Regions from separate parts of the Nonomuraea sp. NPDC049655 genome, predicted to be linked through region 1. Evidence: riboswitches for the same ligand, from Rfam matches in the RefSeq annotation. Region 1 holds a riboswitch; the other holds the start of a gene.

What was found. Region 1 has a riboswitch for S-adenosylmethionine ahead of ACIBQ6_RS14800 (aminotransferase class V-fold PLP-dependent enzyme). Riboswitches for the same ligand answer to the same signal wherever they lie in the genome.
Region 2: linked by a shared signal. The riboswitch ahead of thrC (threonine synthase) and the one ahead of ACIBQ6_RS14800 (aminotransferase class V-fold PLP-dependent enzyme) in region 1 are both predicted to bind S-adenosylmethionine.

Annotation. Positions count from the first base shown of each region.
Region 1 is NZ_JBITLS010000004.1:175,513-190,237, reverse strand. It holds gene folE (GTP cyclohydrolase I FolE) at 1-17, shown strand, start outside; gene folP (dihydropteroate synthase) at 135-941, shown strand; gene ACIBQ6_RS14835 (nuclear transport factor 2 family protein) at 938-1,384, shown strand; gene folB (dihydroneopterin aldolase) at 1,374-1,739, shown strand; gene folK (2-amino-4-hydroxy-6-hydroxymethyldihydropteridine diphosphokinase) at 1,736-2,239, shown strand; gene ACIBQ6_RS14820 (DUF3180 domain-containing protein) at 2,236-2,688, shown strand; gene ACIBQ6_RS14815 (acyltransferase) at 2,685-3,752, opposite strand; gene ACIBQ6_RS14810 (NADH-quinone oxidoreductase subunit D) at 3,749-4,894, opposite strand; gene ACIBQ6_RS14805 (DoxX family protein) at 5,018-5,701, shown strand; gene ACIBQ6_RS14800 (aminotransferase class V-fold PLP-dependent enzyme) at 5,705-7,000, opposite strand; SAM riboswitch class IV at 7,047-7,162, opposite strand; gene ACIBQ6_RS14795 (cytochrome P450) at 7,238-8,437, shown strand; gene ACIBQ6_RS14790 (SAM-dependent methyltransferase) at 8,421-9,383, opposite strand; gene ACIBQ6_RS14785 (chaplin family protein) at 9,578-9,802, shown strand; gene ACIBQ6_RS14780 (DUF2520 domain-containing protein) at 10,137-11,027, shown strand; gene panC (pantoate--beta-alanine ligase) at 11,050-11,883, shown strand; gene ACIBQ6_RS14770 (L-aspartate oxidase) at 11,968-14,493, shown strand; gene ACIBQ6_RS14765 (type III pantothenate kinase) at 14,497-14,725, shown strand, end outside.
Region 2 is NZ_JBITLS010000012.1:352,780-367,504, forward strand. It holds gene ACIBQ6_RS35520 (AMP-binding protein) at 1-1,218, shown strand, start outside; gene ACIBQ6_RS35525 (hypothetical protein) at 1,287-1,640, shown strand; gene ACIBQ6_RS35530 (DNA repair helicase XPB) at 1,708-3,360, shown strand; gene ACIBQ6_RS35535 (hypothetical protein) at 3,580-3,915, opposite strand; gene ACIBQ6_RS35540 (HelD family protein) at 4,036-6,036, shown strand; gene ACIBQ6_RS35545 (YbhB/YbcL family Raf kinase inhibitor-like protein) at 6,099-6,629, shown strand; gene ACIBQ6_RS35550 (hypothetical protein) at 6,731-7,267, opposite strand; gene groL (chaperonin GroEL) at 7,420-9,048, opposite strand; gene ACIBQ6_RS35560 (cold-shock protein) at 9,393-9,593, opposite strand; gene ACIBQ6_RS35565 (MoaD/ThiS family protein) at 9,837-10,112, opposite strand; gene thrC (threonine synthase) at 10,138-11,370, opposite strand; SAM riboswitch class I at 11,384-11,524, opposite strand; gene ACIBQ6_RS35575 (RNA polymerase sigma factor) at 11,604-12,158, opposite strand; gene ACIBQ6_RS35580 (trehalose-6-phosphate synthase) at 12,190-13,614, shown strand; gene ACIBQ6_RS35585 (MFS transporter) at 13,656-14,725, shown strand, end outside.

The DNA.
Region 1 (14,725 bases):
TGATTCTCGGCAGGTGACGATCGTTATCCACAACTGGGGACCCGAGATGTCGGCAGGTGTGGGGGAACGCCTAGGCTTGCCCCATGACTAGCGTGCCCATCAACGTGCCGGGCGGCACGGAGCGGTGCCTCGTCATGGGCGTGGTCAACGTGACCCCCGACTCCTTCTCCGACGGCGGCCTGTGGTTCGACGAGGAGGCCGCCGTCCGGCACGGGCTCGACCTGGTGCGGGAGGGGGCCGACATCGTCGACGTGGGCGGTGAGTCCACCCGTCCCGGCGCCGCGCGGGTGTCGCTGGAGGAGGAGCTGGCCAGGGTCGTCCCGGTGATCCGGGCGCTCGACGCCGAGGGCGTGGCCGTCAGTGTCGACACGATGCGCGCCGAGGTCGCCAGGGCCGCGGTCGAGGCGGGCGCCAGGCTCGTCAACGACGTCAGCGGCGGCCTGGCCGACCCCGAGATGCCGCGCGTGGTCGCCGCGACGGGAGCGCCCTACGTGGTGATGCACTGGCGCGGCCACAGCCATGACATGGACAGCCGCGCCGTCTACGCCGACGTCGTGACAGAGGTGCGCGAGGAGCTCAGCAAGCGGGTCGATCTCGTGCTGGCCGAGGGGGTGTCCCCCGAGCAGATCGTGCTCGACCCCGGCCTCGGCTTCGCCAAGAACGCCGAGCACAACTGGGCGTTGCTGGCCGGCATCCCGCAGCTAGCCGAGCTGGGATTCCCGCTGCTGATCGGGGCCTCGCGCAAGCGGTTCCTCGGGCGGCTGCTGGCCGGCCCCGACGGCGCGCCCCGCCCCTTCAGCAGGAGCGACGACGCAACGCTGGCGGTCACCGCGCTGGCGGCTCAGGCGGGGGCCTGGTGCGTGCGCGTGCACGAGGTAGGTCCCAATGCCGATGCCGTGCGCGTGGCGGCCGCATGGAAGAGAGCCGGAGCAGGCACATGAGCGTCGACACTGCCGCGATCGAGACGGTCAACGAGGAGTTCTACACCGCGATCGAGAGCGCCGATCTCGACAAGATGACCGAGATCTGGGCCGAGGACACCGCCGACGACCAGGTGAGCTGCGTCCATCCTGGCTGGACGTTGCTGACCGGCCGGTCGGAGGTGCTGCGGTCGTGGGCGCTGATCATGGCCAACACCACCTACATCCAGTTCGTGCTGACCGACGTCAACACCACCGTGCTGGGCGACGTGGCCGTGCTCACCTGCGTGGAGAACATCCTGACGGCGGGCGAGGAGGGTGAGTCCAGCTTCGCCGCGGGAAAGGTGGTGGCGAGCAACGTCTACATCCGCACCGCGCAGGGCTGGCGGTTGTGGATGCACCACGGCTCCCCGGTGCTCCAGGGAGACGACGACGAGGACGAGGAGGGCGAGCTTGAGGTCTGACCGCATCGCTCTCAAGGGCCTGCGGGCCAGGGGCAGGCACGGCGTGCTGCCCGCCGAGCGGGAGCTCGGCCAGGAGTTCGTGATCGACGCGACGTTGTTCCTCGACACCGCCCCGGCGGCGGCCGGCGACGACCTCACCAAGACCGTCCACTATGGCGAGCTGGCCCAGGCGCTGGTCGAGGTGGTCGAGGGCGAGCCGGTCGAGCTGATCGAGACGCTGGCCCAGCGGCTGGCCGACGTCTGCCTGTCCAGCGAGCTGGTGCACAAGGTCGAGGTGAGTGTGCACAAACCGGCGGCGCCGATCCCGCTGCCGTTCGACGATGTGATCGTGACGATCGAGCGGAGCCGCGCATGAAGGCCGTCCTCGCTCTCGGCAGCAACCTGGGGGAGCGGTTCCAGACGTTGCAGGGAGCCATCGACACGTTGTTCGACGCCCCTGGCCTGGAGTTCGTCAAGGTGTCCCCGGTCTACGAGACCGACCCGGTCGGGGGGCCGGGCGGCCAGGAGCCGTACCTCAACGCGGTCGTCGTCGCCGAGACCGCCCTGCCGCCGCGCACGTTGCTGGAGCGGGCGCTGGGCGTGGAGAACGCGTTCGGCCGGGTGCGTGCGGAGCGGTGGGGGCCGCGTACGCTCGACGTCGACCTGATCGTCGTGGGCGAGACCGTGTCCGACGACCCCGAGCTGACGTTGCCGCATCCCCGGGCCCACGAGCGGGCGTTCGTGCTGGTGCCCTGGTCGGTGATCGACCCCGAGGCCACCGTGCCGGGCCGGGGCCGGGTGGCCGACCTGCTGGCCGAGCTCGACCGGCACGGCGTGCGCCTGCGTGACGACCTGAAGCTGCAGAGGCCCGATTGAAGCCGACGCATCCCGGCCATCTGGTCGCTCTCCTCGTCGTCGTCGCCCTGATCTTCTGGGCGGCGGTCCGGCACTTCTACGGCGCGTTCCTGCTGCCCTGGACGGCCATCCCGACCGTGCTGCTGCTCGCCCTCGGCGAGGGTTACAGCGGATGGGTGACCAAGGCCAGGATCGCCAGGAAGCCCGACACCAAGCCGGTCGAGCCGCTGGCGGTGGCCCGGCTGGCGGCGCTGGCCAAGGCGTCGGCGTACGCGGGGGCGGTGTTCGCGGGGTTGTTCGCCGGGTTCGCCGCGTACACGCTGGAGCTCTTCGACCGGGAGACGCCGCGCTCGGAGTTCTTCGTGGCGGCCGGGTCGTTCGTGGCCTGCGTGGTGCTCGTCTGCGCGGCCCTGTACCTGGAACACTGCTGCCGGATCCCGAAGGACTCCGACGAGCGCAAACCCGACTAGCGGCGGCGGCCGAAGAGGTAGATGACCGGCAGCGTGCAGATCAGCGGCCCGACGATGGCGATCGGCCGCTCCAGCCACCACTTCAGGTCGGGAGGGATCTTCGTGCCGAGGTTGCCGAACAACCACCACGACAGCCCTAAGGCGATCGCCATGCCGGTCGTGTGGAACAGGAACAGCGGCAGGGCGTAGCGGTTGATGAAGGAGTTGGCGCGGGCCCAGCGGGGACGTTCGAGCACGCGTTCCATGGCCGGGCGCAGCACTTCCACCAGGCCGATCTGGAAGATCAGCAGGGCGACGATGACGAACGTGGGCGGCGCCATGTTCGACCACTTGTCGCCCGGCACGCCCACCATCGAGCCCGGGTAGATGCCCGAGTAGACCAGGCCGATCAGCGCGAACAGGCCGGTCCACAGGATGCCGACGTCGTAGCGCCGGGGCAGGACGACGATCCGGTCGTAGAAGAAGCCCGCCTGGTGGGCCAGCCCCCAGACGATGATCATGTTGAGCCAGCCGGCCCACTCGAAGCCGTAGCGGAAGCGCACGACGTCGACGACCAGGGCCGAGCCGCCGAGCCAGATGAGGGCCAGCACGTCGTAGCGCCTGTGCAGCCACAGGGCCACCGGCAGCAGCGCGATCAGCGCCAGGTAGACGCCGAGGAACCACAGCGGGCTGAGCACGAGCAGCACCACCCGCCACATCCACTCCACGTGGAACGCCCAGGTGACGATCGCCCCGACGGAGATCCACACGCCGCACAGGAACAGCGCGGGCAGGGACAGCGCGCGGATGCGCCGCCAGACGAACGCCCCGATGCCGACGCCGCGCGCCTGGGCCCGGTTCCAGGACAGCAGGTGCACGTGGCCGCCGACGTAGAAGAACAGCGGCAGCACCTGGAGCAGCCAGGTCAGGATCCACAACCCGGAGGTGAAGCCGAGCGGGCTGGTGGGCTCGGGCCCGCTGGGCTTCCACTCCAGGATCGTGAACGCCCAGTGCCAGACCACCACGACGATGAGGCTGAGGGCGCGCAGCCAGTCGACGTACTTGTCGCGTTCGGGAGTGCTCACTTGTCGATGTCACCCACGACGAAGAACATCGAGCCCAGAATGGCGATCATGTCGGCCACCAGGTTCCCGGGCAGCAGCTCGCGCAGCGCCTGGACGTTGCCGAACGACGCCGAGCGCAGCTTGAGCCGCCACGGCGTCTTGTCGCCCTTGGAGACCAGGTAGTAGCCGTTGATGCCGAGCGGGTTCTCGGTCCACGCGTACGTGTGGCCCTCGGGCACCTTGAGCACCTTCGGCAGGCGCTGGTTGACGGGCCCGGGCGGCAGCTCGCGCAGCCGGGCGACGCACGCGTCGGCCAGGTCGAGGGAGACCTTGAGCTGCTCGAACAGCACCTCGAACCGGGCATGGCAGTCGCCGTCGCGCCGGGTGACGACCGTGACCGGCAGCTCCCCGTAGGCCAGGTACGGGTCGTCGCGCCGCAGGTCGAAGTCCACGCCGGAGGCGCGGGCGATGGGGCCGCTGACGCCGTACTGGAGGATCTGCTCGCGGGTCAGCACGCCGACGCCCTTGGTGCGGGCGAGGAAGATCTCGTTGTTCAGGATGAGGCCCTCGATGTCGGGCACCCGGCGGCGGGTCTCGGCGACGGCCGCGGCGACCCGGTCGAGCCAGCCGAGCGGCAGGTCCTCCTTGAGGCCGCCGACCCGGTTGAACATGTAGTGCATGCGCCCGCCGGAGATCTCCTCCATGACGGCCTGGATGCGTTCGCGCTCGTTGAAGGCGTAGAAGACGGGGGTGATCGCGCCCAGTTCGAGGGGGTAGGAGCCGAGGAACATCAGGTGGTTGAGCACCCGGTTGAGCTCGGCCAGCAGCGTACGCGCCCACACGGCCCTGACCGGCGTCTCCATGCCGAGCAGCCGTTCGGCGGCCAGCACGACGCCCAGTTCGTTGGCGAACCCCGACAGCCAGTCGTGCCGGTTGGCGAGCATGATGATCTGGCGGTAGTCGCGGACCTCGAACAGCTTCTCCGCGCCCCTGTGCATGTAGCCGATGATCGGCTCGGCCGCCTCGATGCGCTCGCCGTCGAGGGTGAGCCGGAGCCTGAGCACGCCGTGCGTGGAGGGATGCTGGGGGCCGATGTTGAGGATCATGTCCTCGGTCGCCAGCTCCTTCGCGCCGGCGCCGATCCCGACCACGCGTTCCGTCATAGGGCCCATGCTGCCACCGTCCCATGAGGTGATCCAGCGTGGGGGATGGTCAAGGAATCGTATGGCAACGCATCCCGAAGCCAGACATGGGGATCAATACCGGGAACGGGGGGAGAAAGCACTGTGAAGAGAGTCCTGTTTGATGTGGCGGCCCTGATCTCCCGGGTGGTACTCGGGGTGATCTTCGTGGCGCACGGCTGGCAGAAGTGGCAGGGCGGGCTCGGTGCCGCGGCGGGGCAGTTCCGGGAGATGGGCGTGCCCATGCCCGAGTTGTCGGCCGGATTCGCCGCCATCGTCGAGCTGGTCGGCGGCGCCCTGCTGATCCTCGGCCTGCTGGTCCGGCCGGTGGCCTTGCTGCTGCTCATCGACATGATCGGCGCGATCGTCTTCGTGCACGCGGGCCACGGGGTGTTGTCGCAAGGCGGGGGATGGGAACTGCCGGGCGCGCTGGGTGCGCTGTCCTTGATGCTCGCCGCGCTGGGCGGCGGCCGCATCGGGCTCGACGGCATCTTCCACTCGACGTACCGCCGCCGCAGGGAACGCCAGATCGCCGAGGACGACCTCGCCGCGCACCGGCCGGCCCGCCGCGCCGAGCCGACGACGGTCGTCACCGAGGGGCCGGCCACGCAGGTCGGGCCCGAGGGCGGCCCGACGACGCCGGCCCGGCCCGAGGGCGAGGCCGAGCAGCCCAACGTGCCGCGGCAGCCCAACGCGCCGCGCCCCGGGCACCTCAACGACGAGGACATGCGGGACATCGACGCCCTGGTGTCCGACGAGCCGCACCAGCAGAAGCCGCCCAACCGCTGAGCGTCAGCGGCTGACCAGGTCGCGCAGGGCCTCGACCAGGCGGTCGACGTGCTCCTGCGTGCTGCCGATGCCGATGGAGGCGCGTACCGCCGAGGCGGTGCCGTCCTCGCAGCCGCCGTCCGAGGCATCCAGCAGGTGGCGGACGAACGGGTGCGCGCAGAACTTCCCGTCCCGCACGCCGATGCCGTACTCGCCGGACAGCGCCTCGGCCACCTCGCGGGCCGAGTAGCCGTCCACGACGAACGACACGATCCCCACCCGCGGGTGGTCCTCGCCCCACAACGACAGCTCGCGCACCCCGTCGATCGAGCCCAGACCGGTACGCAGCCGGGCGATCAGGCGCTCCTCCTCGCGCACCAGCTCCGTCCACCCCGTGGCGGTGAGCGCGTCGCAGGCGGCGGCCAGGGCGATGGCGCCGAGCACGTTGGGGGTGCCGGCCTCGTGGCGCGGCTCGGGGTCGTCGTGCCACTCGGTGGTCTCGCCGACCGAGCGCACCGCGCCGCCGCCCTTCAGGTACGGCTCGCCCGCCGCCAGCCAGTCACGGCGTCCGACCAGCACGCCGGCGCCGAAGGGCGCGTACAGCTTGTGGCCGGAGAAGGCCACGTAGTCCAGGTCGAGCGCGGTCAGGTTGAGCCTGCGGTGCGGGACGAGCTGGGCGGCGTCCACCAGGATCCGGGCGCCGTGCCGGTGGGCGATGTGGGCGAGGGCGGCGATGGGCCACAGCTCGCCGGTGACGTTGGAGGCGGCGGTGACCACGAGCAGCTTGGGCCCCTCGATCCCGGCCAGCGCCTCGTCGGCGGCGCGGACGGCCTCGCCGGGGAAGGCGGGCGGCGCCAGGCGCACGGACCGCTCCCAGGGCAGCAGCGAGGCGTGGTGCTCGGAGTCGAAGACGACGACGGTCGTGCCCTCGGGCAGGCAGCCGGCCAGCAGGTTGGTGGCGTCGGTGGTGTTGCGGGTGAAGATGACGGCGTCGTCCGGGCGGGCGCCGACGAAGGCCCGGACCGTGTGGCGGGCCTGCTCGTAGCGGGCGGTGGTGAGCTGGGAGGCGTAGCCCGCGCCGCGGTGGACGCTGGAGTAGGCCGGGAGCGCGGCGGCGACGGCGGCGCTGACCGGCTCAAGACAGGGGGCGCTGGCCGCGTAGTCGAGGTTGGCGTAGCTCACCAGCCGGCCGCCCTTGACCGGCACTTCGAGGTCGGCGCCGAGCACGGCGGGGATCGACCGTCCGGAGGCGGCGGCAGGGGCGGTGGCCTCGGCGGCAGCCTGGGCGGGGACGGAGTTGAAGATCGTCAGCGTGGACACGGCACAGCTCCTCACGGGTCGGTCGGACCCCTGGAAGCAGCCACGGAGCCCGCGCTTGCCCGCCACACCTCGTGACGGACCAGGTCTTCACCCGGGGCACCCCGCCGCGGACGCGAGGGTTGCCGGCCAGCTAGCCGGGGCTTGTCGCTGGCACTCATGACCTACGACGGCACTATAACCGACACCCGGGCATGATTCGCAAGCTCAGCAGGTCAACCCGTCTCATAAGATGAAATAGTGCGCTTTGATCCCTGGAATCCGGATTTCGTCGTCGACCCCTATCCGGCGTACGACGAGCTGAGGCGCGAGGCGCCCGTCCGCTACTTCGAGCCGTCCAACCAGTGGCTGATCTCCCGGCACGCGGACGTGAACGCGCTGCTCAGGGACCGGCGGCTGGGCCGCGACTACACCCACGTCGCCACGCACGAGGAGTTCGGCCGGCAGCCCGCGCCGGAGTTCCAGGAAGCCTTCTGGCGGGTCAGCAGGAACGGCATGCTGGAGGTCGAGCCGCCGGACCACACGAGGCTGCGCCGGCTGGTGTCCAAGGCGTTCACGCCGCGCATGGTCGAGTCGCTGCGCCCGCGCGTCCGGGCCATCGCCGAGAGCCTGATCGACGCCTACGTCGAGAAGGGCGGCGGCGACCTGATCGCCGAGGTCGCCGAGCCGTTGCCGGTCACCGTCATCGCCGAGATGCTCGGCGTCCCCGAGCAGGACCGCCACCTGCTGCGCCCGTGGTCGGCCGACATGTGCGGCATGTACGAGCTCAACCCCAGCCTGGAGACCCAGCACCAGGCGGTGCGCGCGGCCGAGGAGTTCGAGTCCTACCTCAAGGACCTGGCCCGCGACCGGCTCGCGAACCCCGGCGAGGACCTGGTCAGCGCCCTGGCCGCGATCCGCGAGCTGACCCTCGACGAGCTGGCCGGCACCTGCGTGCTGCTGCTCAACGCGGGCCACGAGGCCACGGTCAACGTCACCGGCAACGGCTGGCGGGCCCTGCTGAAGAACCCCGGCGAGCTGGCCCGGCTGCGCGCCGACCGTTCGCTGCTGCCGACCGCCATCGAGGAGCTGCTGCGCTACGACACCCCGCTGCAGCTCTTCGAGCGCTGGGTGCTGGAGGACATCGAGGTGCACGGCGTGCGGATCCCGCGCGGCTCGGAGGTCGCCTGCCTGTTCGGCTCGGCCAACAGGGACCCCGAGGTGTTCGAGGACCCGGACCGGCTCGACCTGGGCCGTCCGGACAACCCGCACATCTCCTTCGGCGCCGGCATCCACTTCTGCCTGGGCGCGCCGCTGGCCAGGATCGAGCTGACGGAGTCGTTCACCGCGCTGCTGGACCGGGTCGGGACGATCGAGCTGCGCGCGGAGCCGGTCTACAAGCCGGGCTTCGTGATCCGCGGCCTGCGCTCGCTCGACCTCGACGTCACCGGCTCTGGCTGAGCCAGCCGAACCCGCCGAGCCCCGCCGGATCGATCAGCTCGCCCTCCTCCGACGCCCGCGACAACGCGCGCACGTAGCCGCGCGGATCGGTGCGGGCGAGGTCGACCGGCGGCCGGGCGCCGGTGAGGCCCAGCGCCCGCAACATGTCGCGCTGTGTGGACAAGGTTGTGGATATCGCGCCGGCCCGCCGCCCGGCCTCGGCGCACGCGTCGAGCGCGACGTGGGCGGTGATGTCGCAGGTCCCGTCGGGGATGGGCGTGACGACGGCGCCGTCGCGGTAACCGGTCAGCGTGCCACAGAGCGGTCGGTTATCCACAGGGTGTGCATAATCCACGGCTATCGCCCGGCCGCGGGCGAGGCGTACCAGAACGGAGGCCCAGGCGTCGTCACGGGGACGGCCGATCTCGGCTCGGGTGCCCACGTGCGGCAGCGGCCACCAGCGGTCGAGCCATTCGCGGTCGGCGGGCCGCAGCGGGCCGCCGAGGCGCTCCTCCCCGGTGCGGGTGTTGACCATGACCAGACGCGGGCCGCCGGAGGTCTGCTCGGCCACGTCGAGCGGGATGTTGTCGAGCCACTCGTTGGCGACGGCCAGCCCGGTGATGCTGGACGGCAGGCAGCGGCGCCACTCGACCTCGTCGGGCAGGCCCGGCGGCCTGGGTGACAGGTCGACGCACGTGACCCGGAGCCGGTCGCGCAGCGCGGGCTCGGCCAGGTCGAGGACGCGGCGGACCAGCACGCCCTCGCCGGAGCCGATGTCGACCAGGTCGAGCCACTCGGGGGAGCCGAGGTCGCAGTCGACCTCCGCCAGCAGGGCCAGGATCGCCTCGGCGAACACGGCCGAGGCCCCGACCGAGGTGCGGAAGTGGCCCGAGGGGCGTTCGCGGAGGTAGAAACCCTCCTCGCCGTAGAGCGCGCGTTCGGTCGCGGCGCGCCAGGTGAGCCACATGAGGCTGACTATCTCATGACTCCGGCCATCAACACGCTAAGTCATTGATTGACTACACTTGGTCGCTACATTGCGCTAACGTTTACGTACTGTCACCGAGCGACTGCGTTTCGCCCATCCGCGGTAAGCGGCGAGCCGGTTCGCTCCACCGAAGCATTGCGGCCTCCACGGCCGCATACTGAGAGGAGCCCCCCGTGAAGAAGACTCTGGTCATGGCAGGTGCCATTGCCCTGCTGGCGCTGGCGGCCCCCGCGTACGCCGACGACGTCACCCACGGCAACAACGGCATCCTGAGCGGCAGCCCGATCCACCTCCCCATCACCGCCGTCGTGCCCGTCTGCGGCAACAACATCGGCATCCAGGCTGTCCCGATCAACGGCTGCCAGGGGAGCCCCAACACCGCGGTCTACAGCCGCTGAGGCAGGGAGAGCCCGGACCGCTCGCGCGCGGTCCGGGCTCTGATCCCGGCCGGTCAGTCGGCGGATGACCGGTCAGTGCACCTCCAAGAGGTCGCATCCAGGCGGGCGTCGGGTTGTCAGGACTCGGCGCCCGTCGTCGTGCGTGGACCCCTCTCCTCATCTCTTTCGACAGGGGGTGCACGATTCGTATGCCCCTGTCGCATTTGTCGTTAACTCAACGGGCGGTAAAGCGGCGGACATGCCTGACCGCGTTCGTCGGCCCGTGACATGTGCGCCGCCGCCCGCCGGTTACGCTGGTCGGCAGTGCCATCACGGTCGACAGGGGTGAGACGTCATGGACGCAGGTGATCGCCCGGCACGGCTGACCGTCGGCGTGCTCGGCGCGGGCAAGGTCGGCTCCGCGCTCGGCGCCGCGCTGGCGCAGGCGGGCCACCGGATCGTGGCCGCGAGCGGGGTCTCCGACAGGTCGCGGAGGTGGGCCGCCGACCGGCTCGGGGTCGAGCTGACGCGGCCCGACGAGGTGGTGGCCGCCGCCCAGCTCATCCTGCTGACCGTCCCCGACGACGCGCTGCCCGACCTCGTGGCCGGCCTGGCCCGTACGGGCGCCGACCTCCAGGGCAAGCTGCTCGTCCACACCAGCGGCGCGTACGGCCTGTCGGTGCTCGAACCCGCCGCCGGGGTGGGCGCGCTGCCGCTCGCGCTCCACCCGGTCATGACCTTCACCGGCCGCGACGACGACCTCAACAAGATCACCGGCATCTCCTTCGGCGTCACCGCGCCCGACATGCTGCGGCCCGTGGCCGAGGCGCTGGTGATCGAGATGGGCGGCGAGCCGGTCTGGATCGCCGAGAGCGACCGCGCGCTCTACCACGCGGCCCTGGCCAACGCCGCCAACCACATGGTCACCCTCATCGCCGAGTCTGAGGAGCTGCTCGGGCGCATCGGCGTCGAGCACCCGGGCCGGATGCTGGGCCCGCTGCTCGGCGCGGCGCTCGACAACGTGCTGCGGCTGGGCATCGCCGGGCTGACCGGCCCGGTCGTCCGCGGCGACGCGGGCACCGTGCGCAAGCACGTCGACGCGCTGATCCTGGCCGCCCCGGAGGCCGCCGACGCCTACATCGCGCTGGCCCGGCTCACCGCTGACCGGGCGCTGGCCGCGGGGCTGCTCAAACCGGAGGAGGCGGAGCGGCTGCTCGACGCCCTTGGGGGCAATATATGGACCTGACCGTCGGGTGTGGAGGGCAGCAATGGATCTGATCGTGGCCGGCAACCGGGACGACCTGGCGAAGGCGCGTGGCACGGGCAGCGTGGCGCTGGTCCCGACCATGGGCGCGCTGCACGAGGGCCACCGGTCGCTGATCAGGGCCGCCCGGGTACGCGCCGACCAGGTCGTGGTCAGCATCTTCGTCAACCCGCTGCAATTCGGTCCTAACGAGGATTTTTCCCGCTATCCCCGTACGTTCGACGCCGATCTCGACGTGTGCCGGGAGGAGGGCGTGCACGTCGTGTTCGCGCCCTCGCCCGAGGACATGTACCGCCCCGAGCGGCAGGTGAGCGTCTGCGCGGGCGAGATGGGCGCGATCGTCGAGGGCGCCTCCAGGCCGGGCCACTTCGACGGCGTGCTGACGGTGGTGCTCAAGCTGTTCAACCTGGTCCGTCCCGACGTGGCGATCTTCGGCCAGAAGGACGCCCAGCAGCTCGCCGTCATCCGCCGCATGGTGGCCGACCTCGACCTGGCCGTCGAGATCGTCGGCGCGCCCACCGTGCGCGAGCCCGACGGCCTGGCTCTGTCCAGCCGCAACCGTTACCTGTCGGCGCGCGACCGCACGGTCGCGCTGGCCCTGTCCCGCGCCCTGCGGGCGGGCGCGGCCGAGCTCACCGCCGGCGCGATCCGGTCCACCGCCCGCGCGGTGCTCGACGAGGCCGGGCCCGACCTCGACCTCGACTACCTGGCACTGGTCGATCCGGCCACGTTCAAGGAGGTCGACGACGCCTACGAGGGCTCGGCCGTGCTCGCCGTGGCGGCCCGGGTGGGCGGCACCCGGCTGATCGACAACGTCGTCCTGAGCCTTCGTCGCTGATCCGTACGGCGCCCCCGGGGCATGTCCACGTCGCGGCAGGCGTTATCGTCATAGTGACGAAATCGCCTCAGTGAGGAGACCCCCATGAGTGCACCGGCGATTCCCCAGCGTCTGACGGCCCCCGAACCCGGCTGGACGGTCGAGGCGGACGTGGTCGTCGTCGGCTCCGGCGTCGCGGGCCTGACCGTGGCGCTGCGCCATGCCGAGCTGGATCCCGCGGCCAAGGTCCTGGTCGTCACCAAGGACGTGCTGTCCGCCGGGTCCACCAAGTGGGCCCAGGGGGGCATCGCCGCCGTGCTCGACCCGCGCGACACCCCCGACGAGCACCTGAGCGACACGCTGCTCGCCGGGGTCGGGCTGTGCGACACCAAGGCCGTGCGAACCCTGGTGACCGAGGGGCCGGGCGCGCTGCGGCGGCTCATCGAGCGCGGCGCCCGGTTCGACCGCACCCCCGACGGCGAGCTCCAGCTCACCAGGGAAGGCGGTCACCGGCGCCACCGGATCGTGCACGCCGGCGGCGACGCCACCGGCGCCGAGGTGCAGCGGGCGCTGGTCGAGGCGGTGCGCGCCGGATCGATCGAGGTGATCGAGCACGCGCTCGTGCTCGACCTGCTCAAGGACGCCCGCGGCCGGGCCAGGGGAGTGACCCTGCACGTCATGGGCGAGGGCGCGCGTGACGGCGTCGGCGCGGTCCTGGCGCGGGCGGTGGTGCTGGCCACCGGCGGCATGGGCCAGGTCTACGCCGCGACCACCAACCCGGTCGTGTCCACCGGCGACGGCGTGGCGCTCGCGCTCAGGGCGGGGGCGGTCGTGCGCGACATCGAGTTCGTGCAGTTCCACCCGACCGTGTTGTGGCTGGGGGAGGGCTCGACCGGCCAGCAGCCGCTCATCTCCGAGGCGGTCAGGGGCGAGGGCGCCTTCCTCGTCGACCACGAGGGCAACCGGTTCATGCAGGGCGTGCACGAGCTGGCCGACCTGGCCCCGCGCGACGTCGTGGCCAAGGCGATCACCAGGGTCATGGGCGAGACCGGCCGCGACCACGTCTTCCTCGACGGCCGCCACTTCGGCAGGGACAAGTGGGAGAGCCGCTTCCCCACCATCTACGCCGTCTGCCGGGAGCACGGCATCGACCCGGCCACCGAGCCGATCCCCGTCTCCCCGGCCGCCCACTACGCCAGCGGCGGCGTCCGCGCCGACCTGTCCGGGCGTACCTCGATCGAGGGTCTGTACGCCTGCGGCGAGGTGGCCTGCACCGGCGTCCACGGCGCCAACCGGCTGGCCTCGAACTCGCTCCTTGAGGGTCTGGTCTTCGCCGAGCGCATCGCCGAGGACATCCACCGGACGCGTCCCGAGCCGGGCGAGCCGGTCGCCGGGCGGGCCGCGACGGGCCTGGTGGACCCCAGGGCCAGGCCCAGGATCCAGGCGCACATGAGCGCCGGCGCCGGGGTGCTGCGCAGCCGCGCGTCGCTGCAGGCCACGTCGAAGGCGCTGCGCGACGCGCTCTGGACGCCGGTCGAGGTGTCCGCCTGCACCGAGTCGTGGGAGGCGAGCAACCTCCTCACCGTCGCGGCCGTCCTGACCGGCGTGGCGGCGGCCAGGCTGGAGACGCGCGGCTCCCACTGGCGCGAGGACCACGAGAGCCGGGACGACAATGAGTGGCTGGGCCACCTGGACGTGACCCTGACCGAGGAGGGCCTTCGCATGACGTACACCCCGCACGGCGAGGCGATGCCGCCGCGGCTGGCGCAGGAGCTGACCGCCGCCGGGCTCGACCCGGCCGAGGTCGACGCGCTGATCGACCGCGCGCTCGAAGAGGACCTGCAGGAGGCGGGCGACGTGACCAGCCTGGCCACGATACCGGCCGAGCAGCGTTCGGCGGCCGACGTGGTGGCCCGCAAGGACGGCGTGGTGGCCGGGCTGGCCGTGGCCGAGGCGGTCTTCCTCCGGCTGGGCGCCGGCCGCGCCGAGCGGCGGGCCAAGGACGGCGAGCGGGTGGCGGCCGGCGACGTGCTGATGACGGTCGAGGGCCCGACGCGGGCCGTGCTGACCGCCGAGCGCACCGCGCTCAACCTGCTCACGCACCTGTCCGGGGTGGCCACGCTGACCGCCAGGTGGGTGGCCGCGATCGAGGGCACGCGGGCGCGGGTGCGCGACAGCCGCAAGACCCTGCCGGGTCTGCGGTCCCTGGAGAAGTACGCCGTGCGCTGCGGCGGCGGCGTCAACCACCGCATGTCGCTGTCGGACGCGGCCCTGATCAAGGACAACCACGTGGTGGCGGCCGGCGGCGTGGCCGAGGCGTACCGCGCGGTGCGCGAGCGCTATCCCGAGGTGCCGATCGAGGTCGAGATCGACCGGCTCGACCAGCTGGAGCCCCTGCTGGACGAGGGCGCCGAGGAGATCCTGCTGGACAACTTCACGGTCGAGGACACCGTACATGCCGTACAAATCGTGAAAAGTCGGGCGAAAAACAGGGTTGCGCTTGAAGCGAGTGGGGGATTGACCTTGGAATCGGCTCGTGATGTGGCTGAAACTGGCGTTGACTACCTTGCGGTGGGAGCGCTCACCCACTCGGCGCCGGCCCTGGACATCGCACTGGATTTGCGGGGGTAATTGATGCTGCTCACGATCGACGTCGGCAACACGCACACGGTGCTGGGGCTGTTCGAGGGCGAGGACGTCATCGAGCACTGGAGGCTGGCCACCGACGCCCGCCGCACCGCCGACGAGATCGCCGTCGTGCTCCAGGGGCTGCTGGCCCAGTCACCCCTGCTCAAGGGCGCCGACATCAGCGGCATCGCCATCTGCTCGACCGTGCCGAGCGTGCTCAACGAGATGCGGGAGA
Region 2 (14,725 bases), on a different contig from region 1:
CTGGTGGGGGCCGAGGAGCTGCGGCACATCCTGCTCGACAGCGGCGCGGCCGCCGTCGTCACCTCGCCCGAGCTGGTGGAGACCGTACGGGCCGCCGCGGTGGACGTCCCGATACATGTGGACACGGCCGAGCTGGAGAGCGCCACCGAGCACGGACCGGTGCGCAGGGACCCCGGCGACCTGGCCGCGCTCATGTACACCGGCGGCACCACGGGCGTCGCGAAGGGGGTCATGCTGAGCCATCGCGGGCTCTGGCAGGTGGCCAAGGACGCGTACGAAATATCCCATCAAGAGGGGAAAAATCGTGCGATCGTGCCTGTGCCGCTCTCGCACGCGTACGGGTTGATCATCACCGTGGCCGGCCTGCACGCGACCGAGCCCCAGCAGGCCGTGCTCATGCGCTGGTTCGAGCCGGAGGCGTTCCTGCGACTGGCCGCCGAGCAGCGCGTCCAGTACGGCACCGTGGTGCCCGCCATGATCCACATGCTCCTGGCCCAGCCGCTGGAGTCGCACCCGCTCCCCGACCTGGCCTACCTGACCTGCGGCGCGGCGCCGCTGGGCCGGGAGGCGCTGCAGGAGTTCGAACGCCGGATGCCGGGCACCCAGATCCTGGAGGGCTACGGCCTGACCGAGACCAGCGCCGTCACCACCTTCAACCTGCCGGGCAGGCGCCGGCCGGGCAGCGTCGGCCTGCCGCTGGCCGGCTACACGATCACCATCCGCGACGCCGCGGGCGAGGCGGTGGAGTGCGGCGACGTCGGCGAGATCTGCGTCAGCGGCGACTCCCTGATGCTCGGCTACTGGGGCGAGCACGAACCCGACCCCGAGGGCACCGCGCTGGTCGGCGACGAGCTGCGCACCGGCGACATCGGCTGCGTGGACGACGACGGCTACCTCTACATCGTCGACCGCAAGAAGGACCTGATCATCCGCGGCGGCTTCAACGTCTTCCCGCGCGACGTCGAGGACGCGCTCAACCAGCACCCCGACGTGGTCATGTCGGGCGTCGTCGGCCGTCCCGACCCGCGGCTGGGCGAGGAGGTCGTGGCGTTCGTGCAGCTCAGACCGGGGGCCGAGGAGAACGCCGAGGAGCTCATCGAGTGGGCGCGCGACCGGGTCGGACGGGTGAAGTACCCGCGCGAGGTGCGTTTCGTCGAGTCGATCCCGGTCACCAGCGTGCTCAAGCTCGACAGGAAGGCCCTGCGCGGGCGGTTGTGACCGTCCGCGCACACCGGGTCGGGCGCGCCCGTATTCCGTGATAAACGTTGACCTGTCTGGAGGTGAACGTGAGTCAAGAAGATCCGTCCGGCTACCCGCAGCTGCCTTACGGGGCGCCCTACGGCGAGCAGCCGCCTCCGCAGTACGGCTACGGCTACGGCGTGCCGCCGCGGCGCGACGAGGGCCCGCAGGCCGCCGCGATCGTCGCCGTCGTGCTCAACTTCCTGTCCCTCGCCTCCTGCCTCAACGTGCTGGGGCTGCCCGGCGGCATCCTGGCCGCCGTGGCGCTGACGCGGGTCCGCGAGCAGCCGAGGAGCGCCCGTTCGCTGCTGGTCTGGAGCTGGGTGCTGTTCGGCGCCGGTTTCGTGCTGAACGTCGGGCTCTTCCTCTTCCTGGGCCTCACCGGCCGCCTGGACGACTGATCGATTACCCGTTCCGGGACTGTTCCTGCCGTCGTGTGTGTTGGATAAGGGTCAACCGTAGGAAGGGATGTCCGTGAACGACGGCCCGCTCATCGTCCAGTCGGACAAAACGCTGCTGCTCGAGGTCGACCACGAGAAGGCCGACGCGTGCCGCAAGGCGATCGCGCCGTTCGCCGAGCTCGAACGAGCGCCTGAACACGTCCACACCTACCGCGTCACGCCGCTCGCCCTGTGGAACGCGCGTGCCGCCGGCCACGACGCCGAGCAGGTCGTCGACGCGCTGATCGGCTTCAGCCGCTACCCGGTGCCGCACGCGCTGCTCGTCGACATCGCCGAGACCATGGCCCGCTACGGGCGCCTGCGCCTGGAGAAGGACCCGGCCAACGGGCTGGTCCTGACCTCGACCGACCGCGCGGTGCTCGAAGAGGTGCTGCGCTCGAAGAAGATCCAGCCGATGCTGGGCGAGCGCCTCGGCGCCGACTCGGTCATCGTGCACCCGAGCGACCGCGGCAACGTCAAGCAGGCGCTGCTCAAGCTGGGCTGGCCCGCCGAGGACCTGGCCGGCTACGTCGACGGCGAGGCCCACCCCATCAAGCTGCTCCAGGACGGCTGGGAGCTGCGCCCCTACCAGCGCGAGGCGGCCGACGCCTTCTGGCACGGCGGCTCCGGCGTGGTCGTGCTGCCCTGCGGCGCGGGCAAGACCATCGTGGGCGCGGCGGCCATGGCCCACGCCCAGGCCACCACGCTGATCATGGTGACCAACACGGTCAGCGCCCACCAGTGGAAGACCGAGCTGCTCAAGCGCACCTCGCTGACCGAGGACGAGATCGGCGAGTACTCCGGCAACAAGAAGGAGATCCGCCCGGTCACCATCGCCACGTACCAGGTGATGACGACCAGGCGGAAGGGCGTCTACAGCCACCTGGAGCTGTTCGACGCGCGCGACTGGGGCCTGATCGTCTACGACGAGGTCCACCTGCTGCCCGCGCCCATCTTCCGGATGACCGCCGACCTGCAGGCCCGCCGGCGGGTGGGCCTGACCGCGACGCTCGTGCGCGAGGACGGCCGCGAGGGCGACGTGTTCTCCCTCATCGGCCCCAAGCGCTACGACGCGCCGTGGAAGGAGATGGAGAACCAGGGCTGGATCGCGCCGGCCGACTGCGTCGAGGTGCGGGTCACGCTGACCGACGAGGAGCGCCTGGCGTACGCGATGGCCGAGGCCGAGGAGCGTTACCGCTACTGCGCCACCACGCCGTCCAAGACGTACGTGACCGAGGCGCTGGTCCGGCGGCATCTGGGCGAGCAGGTGCTGGTCATCGGCCAGTACATCGACCAGCTCGACGAGCTCGGCGAGCATCTCAACGCGCCGGTCATCAAGGGCGAGACCAGGGTCAAGGAGCGCGAGCGGCTCTACCAGGCGTTCCGCGACAAGGAGATCCAGGTCCTGGTGGTGTCGAAGGTGGCGAACTTCTCCATCGACCTGCCCGAGGCGGCCATCGCGATCCAGGTGTCCGGCACGTTCGGGTCGCGGCAGGAGGAGGCCCAGCGGCTCGGGCGGGTGCTGCGGCCCAAGGCCGACGGCGGTGGCGCCCGGTTCTACACGGTGGTCAGCAGGGACACCGTCGACCAGGAGTTCGCCGCCCACCGGCAGCGATTCCTGGCCGAGCAGGGATACGCCTACCAGATCATCGACGCCGACGACGTGCACGGCGAGGTGTGACCGGTTGAATGCCCGGCCGCTCGTTGCCTGAGCGGCCAGGCACGGCGTTTATGTCACGTCCACGAGACTCCACGGGTCGTCGACATCGAACCACCCCCCTCACCTGCGTACTATCACGCCGCCTGCGACATACCCCCATGATCCGACAAACGCACCTGAAATGCCCGACTTTTTCGGTATTCCCACGTTCACTCAGAGATACGGTCTTTGCCGGGTTCGCTAGCCGGCCAGCAGGCCGCCGAGGAACAGCACCGCGCCGGCGACGATCCACGCGGCGACCCCCGTCCCCATGAGGCGGCCGAACGTGCGCGGGTCCTGCCGGGACGCCGGCACCAGCCAGGCGGCCAGCGTGGCGCAGGCGGCCGGCACGGCGAACACCCCAGACACCGCGCAGACCGCGCCGAGACGCCGGGAGCACGCCGCCGGGGACTCGCCGCCCGCGCAGAACGCCTCCAGCCCCCAACCGGCGAAGACCGACATCCCCCAGAGCGCCGCCAGCAGGAAGCTCGCGACCGTGGGGATCATCGGCGAGAGGACCAGGCGAAGCCGCGCCACCTTCCCTCCGTACCCCGCCGCGCGCCGGTAAATGCTTTGGAGGCGCCGCGCGGCCGCCGTTAAACTAGTCGATTCGCTGCCTTGACCACCTCCGTTTTCCAGCATGGGAGGCGCTTTCGCATGCCCACACATCAACTGGCTCCCGACATACCCTCCGACGTGCTCGCCGCCGAGCAGGCCCACCTGGCCGAGTCCAGGGCCGCGCTCAAGGCGATGCGGGCCCACGCCCAGTCGTTGTCGGCCGACGCGGCCGGCGACTGGGTCTCGCAGCAGATCCTCCAGTCGCTGCTGGACCAGCGCGTGGCCGCCCTGGCCGACCATCCGGACACCCCGCTGTTCTTCGGCCGCCTCGACCGCGAGGGCGGCGACGACCTGCCGGGCACCCTCTACGTCGGCCGCCGCCACGTGCACGACGGCACCAGCCGGCCGCTGGTCATCGACTGGCGCGCGCCGGTGTCCCGCGCGTTCTACCAGGCCAGCCCGGCCGACCCGATGGGCGTCGTCCGCCGCCGCCGCTTCGGCTACCACGGCGGCGCGCTGACCGCGTTCGAGGACGAGCCGCTCGGCGAGGGCGGCGAGGTCGGCCCCTCGAAGATCCTGACCGAGGAGATCGAACGCCCGCGCACCGGCCCGATGCGCGACATCGTGGCCACCATCCAGCCCGACCAGGACGAGATCGTCCGCGCGACGCTGGCCCAGACCGTGTGCGTCCAGGGCGCCCCCGGCACCGGGAAGACCGCCGTGGGCCTCCACCGGGCCGCGTACCTGCTGTTCACCCACCGCGAGCGGCTGGCCAGGTCGGGCGTGATGATCGTGGGCCCGAACCGGGCGTTCCTGTCCTACATCTCCTCCGTCCTGCCCGCGCTGGGCGAGGTCAAGGTCGACCAGACCACCGTGGCCGGGCTGCTCGGCGAGCACGCCGCCGAGGAGGACCCCATGGTCTCCGCGGTCAAGGGCGACGCCAGGATGGCCGCGGTGCTCGAACGGGCGCTGTGGATGCACATCGTCAAGCCCGAGGACGGCCTGGTGTTCACCAAGGGCGCCTACCGCTACCGGGTCGCCGACCACGAGGTGCGCGAGATGGTGGCCTCCCTGCGCGGCACCACCCGCTACTCGCCGGGGCGGGCCGCGCTGGCCCAGCGCCTGGCCCACCAGGTGCTCGTCCGGATGGAGCAGCGCGGCGAGTCGCCCGACGACCGGGTCCAGGACGCGGTGGCCAGGTCGAGGCCGGTCAAGCAGCTCGTCGACGCGGTGTGGCCGAAACTGACGCCGGAACAGGTCCTGCACCGCCTGTTGTCCGATCCGGAATTCCTCACAAAAGCCGCCAAAACTGATTTGTCGCCTGACGAGCAGGAAATGCTGCTTTGGCGGAAGCCTTATCGGAGCTGGAAGTCCGCCAAATGGTCGGCCGCCGACGCCGCGCTCCTCGACGAGCTGCGCGACCTCATGGAGCGCACCCCGTCCCTCGGCCACCTCGTCGTGGACGAGGCACAGGACCTGTCCGAGATGCAGCTGCGGGCGCTCGGCCGGCGCTGCCGCAACGGCTCGGCCACCGTGCTCGGCGACCTGGCCCAGGGCACCACGCCGTGGTCCACCACCTCGTGGGAGACCGTGCTGAAGCACCTCGGCCAGGACGAGGGCGAGGTGACCGAGCTGACGCTCGGCTTCCGCGTGCCGCGCGAGGTGCTCGACTACGCGGCCCGCCTGCTGCCCTCGATCGCCCCCGCGCTGGCCGCCCCGCGGTCGCTGCGTCCGGGCGCCGGCTCGCTCACGGTCCGGCCGGGCGGCACGGTCGCCGAGGCCGCCCGGGAGGTCCTGGCCAGGGAGGGCTCGATCGGGGTCATCGTCCCCGACGCGATGGTGGCGGCGGTCTCCGAGTCGCTGTCCGGCCTGCCGCACGCGGTGCTCGACCCCGACGCGACGCAGGAGCACCGCCTGCTGATCGTGCCCGCCACGCTCGCCAAGGGCCTGGAGTACGACCACGTGATCGTCGTGGAGCCGGCCGACATCGTCGAGGCCGAGCCCCGCGGCCTGGCCCGCCTGTACGTGGTCCTGACCCGCGCGGTCACCTCGCTCACGGTGCTGCACGACAGGCCGCTCCCGGCGCAGCTCGGAACCTGACGGAGGGCGGGCACGGCCGCTTCTAGGATGGCCTGAAGGAGCTGTCAACCTAGGAGGATGCCGTGCCCGCACCGCTTCCGCATGAACACCTGCCCCCGGTCCCCGCGCTCGTGGTGGAGAGCGACGACATCCGCGACGGCGAGCGGCTGAACGACCTCCACGTCTTCGACGACTGGGGGATGACCGGCGGGAACGTCTCGCCCCAGCTGCGCTGGTCGGGCGCGCCCGAGGGCACCCGCGGCTACGCCGTCACCTGCCACGACCCCGACGCCCCCACCGGCAGCGGCTTCTGGCACTGGGTGCTGTTCGACCTGCCCGGCGACACCACGGAGCTGCCCAGGGGCGCGGGCACCGGCCCCGACTTCAAGGGCCTGCCCGCCGGCGCGGTCCACGCCCGCAACGACTACGGCACCAAGGACTACGGCGGCGCCGCTCCCCCGCCCGGCGCCCCTCACCGCTACGTCTTCACGGTGCACGCGCTCGGGGTCGACGAGCTGGGCGTCGGCGGCGACGCGAGCCCGGCCGTGGTCGGCTTCAACATAACCGCCAACACGCTGGCCCGCGGCCACATCGTCGCGCACTTCGGCGTCTGAGACCGGCACAACACCGCGGCGAAGGCGCCCCGTTCGCGTTCGGGGCGCCTTCGCCGTGGTGCCGCGTCGGGTTCCGTACGCCCGGCGCCACCAGACGGGGTTCAGTCGCCCTGCACCAGCTCGTCCGCGAACGTGAAGTCCCCGGGGGCGTTGGACGACAGGTCCTCGCTCTCGCCGCCCGACTCGCCCTCGAAGGCGTCCGAGACGTCCTCACGCTCGCCCGACATGTCCTGCCCCTCCTCCGAGACGTCCTCACGCTCGCCGGACATGTCCTGACCCTCCTCCGAGACGTCGCCGCGCTCGCCGGACATGTCCACGCCCTCCTCCGAGGCGTCCCCGCGCTCGTCGGACCTCTCGTCGGCCTGGTCCGACGACCTGTCCTCGGCTTCCTCCGACGACCTGTCCTCGCCCTCCTCCGACATCTCCCCGCGCTCGTCCTGCGACGTCCACCTGGACGGCGAGGCGCAGTAGTCGCGGTCGTACAGTTCCAGGTAGCCCGCGCAGTAGGGCACGTCGACGTACTCCAGGGCCTCGTCCAGGTAACCGTGGTCGTCTGCCTGGGCGGGCATCGTCATGGCGGCCGCGGCGGCCAGCATGACGGCTCCGAGCCCGAGAACGCGCGCGGTGCGGGAATTCATGTAACTACTCCTTTGTGCGGTGAATCGTCACTTCGTTTCGTTACTGTCCGTAGTCAATAACTACTAAACGTGACGGGACCGGACACAACAAAAGGCGGCCGGATCCTTGGAGATCCGAACCGCCTTCTGATGCGTCAGCGACCAGGCGAGGCCTAGAAGTCCATGTCGCCGCCGCCGGGCATGCCGGCCGGAGCAGCAGGGGTCTTCTCGGGCTTCTCGGCGATGACGGCCTCGGTGGTGAGGAAGAGCGCCGCGATGGAGGCGGCGTTCTGCAGCGCGGAGCGCGTCACCTTGGCCGGGTCGATGATCCCGGACTCGAACATGTTGACGTACTCGCCGGAAGCGGCGTTGAGGCCCTCGCCCGGGGTCAGGTTGCGCACCTTCTCCACGACGACGCCGCCCTCGAGACCGGCGTTGACCGCGATCTGCTTGAGGGGCTCCTCAAGAGCCTTCTTCACGATCGCCGCGCCGGTGGCCTCGTCGCCGTTGAGCTCGAGCTTGTCGAACGCCTTGGCGCCGGCCTGCAGCAGCGCCACGCCACCGCCGGGGACGATGCCCTCCTCGACGGCCGCCTTGGCGTTGCGCACGGCGTCCTCGATGCGGTGCTTGCGCTCCTTGAGCTCGACCTCGGTCGCCGCGCCGGCCTTGATGACCGCCACGCCACCGGCCAGCTTGGCCAGGCGCTCCTGCAGCTTCTCACGGTCGTAGTCGGAGTCGGTGCGCTCGATCTCGGCGCGGATCTCGTTGACCCGGCCGGAGATCGCCTCGGCGTCACCGGCGCCGTCGACGATGGTGGTCTCGTCCTTGGTCACCACGACCTTGCGGGCGCGGCCGAGCAGGTCGAGGGTGGCGGTCTCGAGCTTGAGGCCGACCTCCTCGGCGATGACCTGACCGCCGGTCAGGATCGCGATGTCGCCCAGCATGGCCTTGCGGCGGTCGCCGAAGCCCGGGGCCTTGACGGCCACGGAGCGGAACAGGCCGCGGATCTTGTTGACCACCAGGGTCGCCAGGGCCTCGCCGTCGACGTCCTCGGCGATGATCAGCAGCGGCTTGCCGGACTGCACGACCTTGTCGAGCAGCGGCAGCAGGTCCTTGTTGGCCGAGACCTTGCTGTTGACGATCAGGATGTACGGGTCTTCGAGAACGGCCTCCATGCGGTCGGAGTCGGTCACGAAGTACATCGACGTCATGCCCTTGTCGAAGCGCATGCCCTCGGTGAGCTCAAGCTCAAGGCCGAAGGTGTTGCTCTCCTCGACGGTGATGACGCCTTCCTTGCCGACCTTGTCCATCGCCTCGGCGATGAGCGAGCCGATCTCGGGGTCGGCGGCGGAGATGGAGGCGGTGGAGGCGATCTGCTCCTTGGTCTCCACATCCTTGGCCAGCTTGGAGAGCTCCTCGCTGACCCGCTCGACGGCGGCCTCGATGCCCTTCTTCAGGGCCATCGGGTTGGCGCCGGCGGCCACGTTGCGCAGACCTTCGCGCACCAGAGCCTGGGCGAGCACGGTGGCCGTGGTGGTGCCGTCGCCGGCGACGTCGTCAGTCTTCTTGGCGACTTCCTTGACCAGCTCGGCGCCGATCTTCTCCCACGGGTCCTCGAGCTCGATCTCCTTGGCGATGGAGACGCCGTCGTTGGTGATCGTGGGAGCGCCCCACTTCTTCTCCAGCACGACGTTGCGCCCCTTGGGGCCCAAGGTCACCTTGACGGCGTCGGCGAGCTGGTTCATACCGCGCTCGAGACCGCGCCGGGCGTCCTCGTCAAACGCGATCATCTTGGCTGCCATAAGGCTAGACCTCCCAGATGCAGGGTGGCGTGTCCTGGACCGAGCCGACGCCCGCGACGGCATAGGCCTGCATCTCCGTTCGGCAGACCCCATCGTCTCGATCCGAGTTGTTGGCACTCTGCCACACAGAGTGCCAACGAACTGTTTAGCACTCTACCCTGCCGAGTGCAAGCCACGGGCACCCCACCCCAGCTCATCGGGCAGGTCATCGGGTGCGCCGGTTCGCACGGCGAGCCGCCCCTGAGGCGCGGCCCGCCGTGCGAAGCCGACGGAGGAAACAGTGGCGAGCCCGTACGGACTGCGCTGCCGCACGTCCCGCCTTGGTGCATACCAGCGAGGGTGAATCAGACCGTGCGGACGGACTCCGCCTGCGGCCCCTTCTGGCCCTGCGTGATCTCGAACTCGACGCGCTGTCCCTGTTCGAGAGAGCGGTACCCGTCCATCATGATCGCTGAGTAATGGACGAATACATCCTTACCACCGTCTACCGCGATGAAGCCGTAGCCCTTGTCCGCGTTGAACCACTTGACGGTGCCCTGCGCCACTTCCGACTCCTCTTACTGGGCTCGCAGATCTCGCCCATTCCTTCGCGAGACCCGTAATCGCATGACTTTTGGGAAAATCAGCCAGACGATCGCCCTCGACCATACCTGTGGCACGGGGTTTGGCAACAGAGTCAACCGACAAAACGCTAATTTCATCGAAGGCTGAGTCGTTCGAGGTTGAATTTGGTTCTAAAACAAGAAGGCGCCCACAAGGGGCGCCTTCAAGAGTCGGTGGTCCGGCGGTCAGCCGCCCGCGACGGCGGGGATGATGGAGATCTGAGTGCCTTCAGGGGCGGGAGTGTCCAGGCCCTCGGCGAAACGGACATCCTCATCACCAACGTATACGTTGACAAAACGACGAATCTTGCCCGATTCATCCAGAATTCTCGCGCCGATCCCCGGGTAGTCGGAGTCAAGCTTGGCGAGAACGTCACGAAGAGTCGCCCCTTCGCCACTCACCTCGGCGTTACCCCCGGTGTAAGTGCGCAGAATGGTGGGAATCCGCACAGAAACGCTCATGGTTTTTGTTGCCTTTCCTGGATTGTCAGACAGTCGCGCGGAACGCGTCGAGAGAGGGCCGGATCACGGCGGTGGGCCGCGCGTCGTCGCTGATCGCGTCGAGCGTCTTCAGGCCGTCGCCGGTGTTCAGGACCACCGTCTCGGCCTCGGGGTCGAGCCTGCCCGTCTCGACGAGCTTCTTCAGCACGCCCACCGTGACGCCGCCCGCGGTCTCGGCGAAGATGCCCTCGGTGGAGGCCAGGAGCTTGATGGCGGCGACGATCTCGGGGTCGGTGACGTCCTCGACGCCCCCGCCCGTGCGCCGGGCGATGTCCAGCACGTACGGCCCGTCGGCGGGGTTGCCGATGGCCAGCGACTTGGCGATCGTGTCCGGCTTGACCGGCTGGACGACGTCGTGCCCCGCCTTGTACGCCGTCGAGACCGGCGAGCACCCGGCCGCCTGGGCCCCGAACACCTTGTAGGGGGTGTCCTCGACCAGCCCGAGCGCGATCAGCTCCTTGAACCCCTTGTCGATCTTCGTGAGCTGGGAGCCGGAGGCGATGGGGATGACGATCTGCTCCGGCAGCCGCCAGCCGAGCTGCTCGGCGATCTCGTACGCGAGCGTCTTGGACCCTTCGGCGTAGTAGGGCCGCAGGTTGACGTTGACGAACCCCCACCGCTCGCCCAGCGGGTCGCCGATCAGCTCCGAACAGAACCGGTTGACCTCGTCGTACGTGCCGTCGATGCCGATCAGCCGGCCGCCGAACACCCGGGCCATGGCGATCTTGGCCGCTTCGAGGTCGGCCGGGATGAACACGCACGCGTCGAGGCCGGCCCGCGCGGCGGCGGCGGTGACCGCGCCGGCGAGGTTGCCCGTGGAGGAGCAGGAGAGCGTGTGGAAACCGAAGTTCCTGGCCGCCTCGACGGCGATGGCGACCACCCGGTCCTTGAAGGAGTGGGTGGGGTTGCCCGAGTCGTCCTTCACGAACAGGGACCGGATGCCGAGCGCCTTGCCGAGGTTGCCGGCCTTGACCAGCTTCGTCCAGCCCGGGTTCATGTTGGGCTTGCTCGCCACGTCGGCGGGGACCGGGAGCAGGGAGCGGTAGCGCCAGATGTTGGCGGGGCCGGACTCGATGTCCGCGCGGGTCACCTGGCCGAAGGAGTAGGCCGCTTCGAGCGGCCCGAAACACTCCAGGCAGGCGAAGCTGGGACCCAGGGGGTAGCGCGTGCCGCACTCGCGGCAGGACAGAGCGACGGCAGGACCAAAGTCGAGCGACATGAAGCGAGGCCTTCCCTCATCTTCGCCCGCGGCCACCTTGACCGCGAACCGGAATTGGCACCTTGTCCCGGTCGGCCTCGCCAGGTCGCGAGCACAAGCCGGGAGGGTTGCCGGGGCTTCGCAGGGCCGGTCCCTCCACCCCTCTGGATGAGCAATATTCAGTTGTCGAAAAGGACTCTACCTTCTCAAGTGGCGGAAACAACCACCCGTCTCACCATGCGAGAGGACGCGTCTCACCGATAGTCCTCCCCGAGGACTCCCTGCACGTACTTGCGGGCCTGGTGGATGCGGGACTTGGCGGTGCCGAGCGGGATGTTGAGCTGCTCGGCCACCTCGTTGTAGTCGAGCTGGACGATGTCGCGCAGCACCAGCGCCTGGGCCAGGTCGGGCTTGTCGGCCTCCAGCGCCTCCATCGCGTCGAGCAGGTCGAGCCGCGAGCCGGCGATCACGCTGACCCGCCGCGCGTCGGGCTTCTGCATCGGCAGCTCCTCCGACGTCTGCTCGGCGGCCCTGCGCTTCAGCGAGCGGTACGTGGTGCGCGCGCAGTTGGCGGTCACGATGTGCAGCCAGGTGCTGAACCTGGCCCGCCCCTCGAACCGGCCGATGTTGCGCGCCACGGCCAGCAGAGTGTCCTGCGAGGCTTCTTCCGCGTCCTGGTGATAGGGCAGGATCCGGGCGCAGTGGCGCATCACGTCAGGCTCGATCCTGGCCAGGAGCTCGCCGAGCGCGCGATGGTCTCCGGCCGCGGCCGAGCGGGCGAGTTCCTCGGTTAGCTCATCTAGCGCCATAGCTGGGATCCTATGGGCGAAGGGAGCCCAAATGAACAGCGTTCTCGTGGCGTCCAACCGCGGGCCGGTCTCCTTCACCGTCGACGACGACGGTGAGCTGACCATGAAACGCGGTGGTGGCGGCCTCGTCTCGGGCCTGTCGGGGGTGGCCAAGGAGCACGGCGTGCTGTGGGTGTGCGCCGCGCTGTCCGACGGCGACCGCAGCGCCGTGCGCCTGGCCCCGGGGGGCCGGCTCGACCGCTGCGGCTACGACACGGGCGCCCTGCGGATGCTCGACATCCCTGCGGCCACCTTCCACCGCGCCTACAACGCCGTGGCCAACTCGACCCTGTGGTTCGTCAACCACCTGCTGTACGACATCCCCAACTCCCCCAGTTTCGGCACCAAGTTCCGGCGCGAGTGGGAGTCCTACCGCGACTACAACGGCGCGTTCGCGCTGGCGCTGGCCGAGGAGGCCGGGCACGGCGCGCGCGTGATGGTCCAGGACTACCACCTGACGCTCACCCCGGCGATGCTCCGCGCCGAGCGGCCCGACCTGCGCATCGCCCACTTCAGCCACACGCCGTGGGCCCCTCCCGAGTACTTCTCCCTGCTGCCCGACGCGGTGACCAGGGAGGTGCTCGACGGCATCCTGGGGGCCGACCACGCGGGCTTCCTCACCGCCCGGTGGGCGGCGGCGTTCATGGACTGCTGCGAGGCGCTGCTGGGCGCGCGGGTGGACCGCGCGGCCGGCACGGTCGCCCACGAGGGCAGGACGACCCGCGTCGGCGTGCACAGCCTGGGCGTGGACGGCGCGGCACTGTGGGCGCGGGCCTGCGAGCCCGACGTCGAGTCGCACATGGCCGCGCTGGCCGAGCAGGTGGCCGGACGCCGGCTGATCGTCCGCATCGACCGCACCGAGCTGTCCAAGAACATCGTGCGCGGGCTGCTGGCCTACCGGGAGTTCCTGGCCGCCCATCCGGAGTGGCACGGCAAGGTGGTCCACCTGGCCTTCGCCTACCCCAGCCGGCACGACCTGCCCGAATACCGCGAGTACACCGCGTCGGTGCAGCGCTGCGCGCGCGAGATCGAGGACGAGTACGCCACCGAGGACTGGGACCCGGTCATCCTCAACGTCAACGACGACTACCCGCGCTCGCTGGCCGCCTACCGGCTGGCCGACGTGCTGCTGGTCAACCCCATCCGCGACGGCATGAACCTGGTCGCCAAGGAGGGGCCGGTCCTGTCGCCGCGCTGCGCCCTGGTGCTCTCGCGCGAGGCGGGGGCGGCCGCCGAGCTGGGCCCGTACGCGCTGGTGGTCAACCCCTACGACGTGAGCGGCACGGCGGACGCGCTGTACGAGGCGCTGGTGATGCCCGAGGACGAACGCCGGCGGCGCCGCGACCGGCTGCACGAGGCGGCCACCGCACTGCCGCCGCACAAGTGGCTGGAATCCCAACTCGACGCCCTGCTTTAACATGAGAAGTCGGGTTCACTGCCAATGACGGAGGCTGCCGGGTGTCGACGGTCTCAGTGCCCATCAGACTCGTCCGGGACCGTCCGACCTGGCTCATCTACTTCCTGCTCGGCACGTTCGCCACGTTCGTGTACGGCCTGAGCGCCGCCCTCCCGCTGCTGCGCGCCGACCAGCGCACCACGGCCACCGTCGCCGGGCTGCACGGCACCGCCATGGCGGTCGGGACGATCGGCGCCGGGCTCGCGCTGCCCCTGCTCACCAGGCTGCTCGGCCGGCGCTCGACGTGCTGGCTCGGCCTGGCCGGGATGAACGCCGGCGTGCTGCTGGTCATGGCCGGCTCCGCGCTGCCCCTGACGCTGCTCGGCTACGGCGTGGCCGGCGGTTTCGGCTCGGTCATGCTCTACGCGGCGATGGCCGAGCTCAGCGACCACCACGGGGCCGCGGGGCCGGCCGCGCTCAGCGAGGCCAACGCCGTGGGCGTGCTGGTGGGGATGGTGGCGACGTTCGTGCTCAGCCAGGTGGCGCAGAGCGCGCTCGGCTGGCGGGCCGCCCTGCTGGTCACCCCGGCCGTCAGCGCCCTGCTGGCGCTGTCGCTGGGCCGCTCCTGGCCCGCGCCCCGGCGGGCCGGCGGAGGGCGGGCCGGCGCGGTCGCCGGGGCGGTCGTCCCGGCGCGGGAGGGCGGCGGGTGGCGCTTCCATCTGGCCGGGGGCGTGCTGTTCTGCTGCGTGGCGCTGGAGTTCACGTTCAACCTGTGGGCCGCCGACCTGTTCGCCCTCAGGACGGGCGTGCCGGCGGCCGTCGCGGCGACCGGGCTGACGGCGTTCGTCTGCGGCATGGCGGCGGGCAGGTTCGCGGGCGCGCAGCTCGCGCTGCGGCTGCCGGCCACGCCGCTGCTGGCCGGCGCTCTGGGGCTGATGGCCCTCGGCTGGGTGCTGTTCTGGGCGAGCACCGCGCCGATCCTGTCGTACGCGGGGCTGGCGCTGAGCGGACTGGGCGCGTCGCTGCAGTTCCCGCTCGCGCTGAGCACGCTGATCGCCGCCTCCGGCGACCGGGCGGACCGGGCGGCGGCCGCCTCGCCCGTGTGGGCGGGCGCCGCCATGGCGATCGGCCC